2 regions of the Crenobacter sp. CS_VA4 genome follow, and region 1 is predicted to be linked to the other one. Evidence: predicted binding sites of a transcription regulator. Region 1 holds the regulator's gene; the other holds the start of a gene.
The links. Region 1 encodes NrdR, which represses ribonucleotide reductase genes. Its sites were predicted from a motif close to AAANACNATATATNGTNTTT; they were not measured.

Region 1 (2,386 bases):
GGCGTGACGGGCCGGGTCGGCCACCGCGGTCGCGACGATCACCGCGCCGCCGTCGCCGTTGAACAGCCGGGCAGTGTCCGGCACCGCCAGCAGGCTGTCGACCAGCACCCGGCGCGGCTGGCGGCGGGTCTCGACCTCGCGCACCGTCAGCGCCGGGTCGTCGGCCAGCACCGTGCCGCTGCCGGTCAGCACCGCGCAGCTTTGCGCGCGCAGCTCGTGCACGTCGCGACGGGCGGCAGCTCCGGTGATCCACTGGCTGACGCCGTTGAGCAAGGCGGTCTTGCCGTCGAGCGTGGCGGCCATCTTCAGCGTCAGCCACGGCCGGCCGCGCTCGACCCGCGACAGGAAGCCCTTGTTGAGGCGCCGTGCCTCGGCTTCGAGCAGACCGTGTTCGATCGCGATACCGGCGTCGCTCAGCATCGCCAGCCCCTTACCGGCCACCGCAGGGAACGGGTCGACCATCGCCGCGACCACCCGGGCGACGCCGGCCTCGATTAGCCCCTCGGCGCACGGCGGGGTACGGCCGTAGTGGCTGCACGGCTCGAGCGTGACGTAGGCGGTGGCGCCGCGCGCCAGCTCGCCGGCCTGCGCCAAGGCATGACGCTCGGCGTGCGGGGTGCCGGCCTCGACGTGCCAGCCCTCGCCGACGATCTCGCCATCGCGCACGATGACGCAGCCGACGCGCGGGTTGGGGGTGGTGGTGTAGCGGCCCTGTTCGGCCAACCTCAGCGCCCGCGCCATCATGGCGTGGTCGATGGCGGAAAAACTCATCGCAGCTCCTAAGAGCCTGCTCATAATCTTGCTGCGCAGCCCTGATCGGGGCTCATGCGCTCGGCGTGCGAATCTATTGATTCGCTCAGCGATCGGAAATCCTCATGTACCCATGTACATTCCGGTTTCTGCGCTGCTCTTCACCCCGCTGAAGGCTGCTCGCGACAGATTCTGAACAGACTCTAAAAAAATTCACCCGGCCGAGCCGCAAGGCTGCCGGGTGTCGATCGAGTCGGCACGCTCACGCGTCCTGCTCGATCTCCTTGATCGCGTCGGAAAACTCGGAAATGTCCTGGAAGCTCTTGTACACCGAGGCGAAGCGCACGTAGCCGACCTTGTCGAGCTTGGCCAGTTCGGCCATCACCATCTCGCCGATCTGCCGCGACGGTACCTCGCGCTCGCCCAGCTGCAGCAACCGGTGACAGATCCGGGCGATCGCCTCGTCGACCAGCGCGGTCGGCACCGGGCGCTTGTGCAGCGCGCGGAAGAAGCTGGTGCGCAGCTTTTGCTCGTCGAACTCGGTACGGTGCCCGTTGGTCTTCACCACCTGCGGCATCCGCACGTCGGCGGTCTCGAAGGTGGTGAAACGCTTTTCGCATGACAGGCAGCGGCGGCGGCGGCGGATGCTGGTGCCATCCTCGTTGACGCGCGAGTCGATCACCTGGGTGTCGGCGTGGCCGCAGAACGGACATTTCATACAGTGCTATCCCGAAAAAGCGTGCAATAGCCCAAGTTTAGCGCAAACCCGGGCAAAGTCGGCGGCGCGGTCGATGCGATGCACCGTTCAGCGCGACGCATTCAATTCCATAGACATGAACACCACATCGTCGCCGCGCACCGGTTCGCCGTCCGGGCGGCGGCGCCGGCACGAAGCCGAGCGCCTGGTACAAGGCCTGCGCCGTCGGATTCCAGCGGTAGACGTTCAGCGTGGCCAGCCGCGCCCCGCGCTGCCGGGCAATCGCCACCAGACCCGCGACCAGCGCCCGGCCGCAGCCCTTGCCGCGCACCGCCGGGTCGACCAGGATACGCGCCAGGTGCAGCCGCCCCGGCCCGCGCTCGAGCAGTTGGCCGAAACCGACGCTACGGCCGGCGTCGGTGAGGTAAAAGCTGTTGCCCGGCGTGACCGTCAGGTGTTCGGCCAAGGTCGCCGGGTCGAGCGGAAAGCGCAGCTGCGGCCCGCCCCAACGCAGGCAGTCCTTGGCGTCGGCGATCCAGCCGGCCAACGGCGCCAGGTCCTCCGCGGATGCCTCACGCAGCTCCATCGCCCTGCCCCTTGTTCTGCTCGGCGGCGGCGCTCTCGATCCGCCCCAGCCAGCTGTTGAAACGAAAATCGTTGATCAGCCAGATCACCCACAGCAGCGCCACACCGGCCAGCAGCCGGGTGATCAGGCCGCTGCCGATCTGGGCCCAGCTCGGGGCTAGCGGCTCCGGGAAGCCCAGGTATTTCGGCGCCAGGTCGAGCCACAGCGTCATCAAGAGCGCGAACAGCCCGCCGCCGCGCAGCACGAAGTACCACGGGGTAAGCCGGCTGCGGCTGTCGTGCCAGCGCCGTGCCCAACGTGGTGCCAGCTCGAACAGGTCGGCGGGCCGCCGGCGCGCGGCGATCCTGGCCGCG
Region 2 (2,386 bases), on a different contig from region 1:
AGCGCCAGGCCCATCGCGACGCGCATGTAGAACGCCTGCGGCATCTCGATGCGGGTGCCATCCACGTGCAGGAAGTAGCGGTCGAACAGGGTCTGCAGGCCGAGGTAGCCGAACTGCTGGTCGCGGTCGGCGTTGAGCGCGGCGCCCAGTTTCTTCAGGTCGTATTCGGCCAGCTTCTCGTCGAGCAGCTCGGCGTCGATACCCTTCTTGATGAAGGTCGGGAAGTAGCTGACGTAGCGCTCGGCCATTTCTTCCTGGCTGACCGCTTCCCCGAGGATTTCCAGGCGGATGTTGTTCAACAGCAGGCGAGCGGTGACGTAGTTGTACGCCGGGTCTTTCTCGATCAGCGAACGGGCCGCCAGGATCGAGGACTTGTTCACTTCCTCTTCCGGCACACCGTCGTAGATGTTCTTCAGCGTTTCGCTGAGGATCGCGTCGGCGTCGGTCTCGGCCAGGCCCTTGCAGGCGGACTCGATGGTGGCGCGCAGACGGGCGATGTCCAGAGCCTGCTTCTTACCGTTCTTGCGGATCACGTTGATGGTGATCTGGTGCAGCGCTTCGCCGCGAGCGGCGCGCTCGCGGGTGCGGTCTTCACGGTACAGCACGTAGGCGCGTGCCACGTCGTGCTCGCCGAAACGCATCAGCGCCAGTTCCACCTGGTCCTGGATTTCTTCGATGTGGATCGCGCCGCCTTCCGGCTTGCGGCGCATCAGCGCCGACACCACGCTCTCGGTCAGGCTGGCGACCTTGTCACGGATGCTAGCCGAGGTCGCGCCCTGCGCACCGACCACGGCGAGGAACGCCTTGGTCATCGCAATCGAGATCTTGACCGGTTCGAACGGCACGACCGCGCCGTTGCGGCGGATGGTTTTGTACTGGCTGTAGTCGTCCTGCGGTGCGGCGGAACGACCCAGCTCGGCAGCAGTGTGCCCTTCAAAGGTGGTCAATTGCATAGTGGTTGGCCTCTGTTATTGCGAGTTCGGTTGATACGGCAGCGTGATGCGGCAGCACCCGGCGATCCGGGCAACCTGTCCTGCCCGACGGGGCTGTGGACAAGTCTGTTAAAAACTTGTGTGTGGATTGTGCGTAACCACAATATGTACTGTTTTAATCCAGCACGGCCGCAAATTCTAGTGTTCTGCGCGGGCGGCTACAAGTCTTGACACTCAACGAATATCGCGAAAGCCGCGCCCTTATTGGCTTTGCGGGGCAAAGAAAAAAGTTGGCCCGATTTGCGCAATTTTTCGCGACTAGGCTAGCGCCCTGATATGACAGGGTTTCGACGGTTGTGCGGATTTGCCACAAGATGTTGTGGCAACGGGCCTGTGGCGCGGTTACGACGCTTGCATGAAAACCGGCGACTTAACGACGAAAACGAGGCTGAGGCTGCTGACGGGGAGCGGGGGAGGGAAGAAGGTTGGCCGAAGCGCTGTTCGGCCAACCTGGAACGGCTTACGACGCCAGCCAGATGCAGCTGGCCATGCGGCCGGTGATACGGTCGCGGCGGTAGGAGAAGAAACGCTCGCGTTCGAGCACGGTGCAGTGCTCACCGCCGTAGACCTGCGTCACCCCGAGTGCGGCCAGGCGCTGGCGGGCGAGGGCGTAGATATCGGCCAGGTACTTGCCGTCGCCAATCGCTTCGAACGCCGCGTCGGCGCGAACATCGTGCGCCATGAACGCTGCGCGAACCTCTTCGCCGACCTCGAACGCGTCCGGGCCGATCGCCGGGCCGAGCCAGGCCATCAGTTCGAGCGGGGCGGCCTGCATCGCGGCAACCGTTGCCTCGATCACGCCATCGCACAGACCACGCCAACCGGCGTGTACGGCACCAACCACGCTGCCGGCGCGATCGGTCAGCAGCACCGGCAGGCAGTCGGCGGTCATGATTACGCACACGGTGCCGGCTTGGCGGCTGACGCTCGCGTCGGCCTTCGGCGCCGGTGTGCCGACGGTGGCAGCGTCGACCACGACGGTGCTGTGCACTTGGCTCAGCCACGCCGGCTCTGCCGGCACCCGTTCGGCCAACTTGGCACGGTTGGCGGTGACGGCCGCGTCGTCGTCGCCGACGTGCCGGCCGAGGTTCAGGCTGTCGAACGGCGGTTGGCTGACGCCGCCGGCGCGGGTGGTGATCAGCGTGCGCACATTGGCCGGCGCCGGCCAGCTGGCGGTGAGCCAGTCGGCCGGGTTGCTTGCTGCCAGCCCCAGCGCCTCGTCCATGCGCTTGACGCCGTCACCGGGCTTATTCGCGGACATAGTGCACCTCGACGTCGTAATCGTCGTCGTCCCACTCCTCGTCGCTCTCATCCTCGGCCCAGCTCGGGCGGGCGGTGGTGTGGCCGCTGGCCATACCGGATTCGTCGCGCAGTACGGAGAGCAGGTGACGGAT

Region 2: the regulator NrdR is predicted to act here: its motif matches at 1,089-1,108, upstream of ACZ2IA_RS14740 (ribonucleoside-diphosphate reductase subunit alpha).

What each region holds. Positions count from the first base shown of each region.
Region 1 is NZ_JBVMAE010000013.1:8,921-11,306, forward strand. Features, by position in the region: gene ribD (bifunctional diaminohydroxyphosphoribosylaminopyrimidine deaminase/5-amino-6-(5-phosphoribosylamino)uracil reductase RibD) at 1-771, opposite strand, end outside; gene nrdR (transcriptional regulator NrdR) at 1,013-1,468, opposite strand; gene ACZ2IA_RS13470 (GNAT family N-acetyltransferase) at 1,506-2,033, opposite strand; gene ACZ2IA_RS13475 (hypothetical protein) at 2,020-2,386, opposite strand, start outside.
Region 2 is NZ_JBVMAE010000015.1:5,345-7,730, forward strand. Features, by position in the region: gene ACZ2IA_RS14740 (ribonucleoside-diphosphate reductase subunit alpha) at 1-953, opposite strand, end outside; gene pgeF (peptidoglycan editing factor PgeF) at 1,453-2,253, opposite strand; gene rluD (23S rRNA pseudouridine(1911/1915/1917) synthase RluD) at 2,240-2,386, opposite strand, start outside.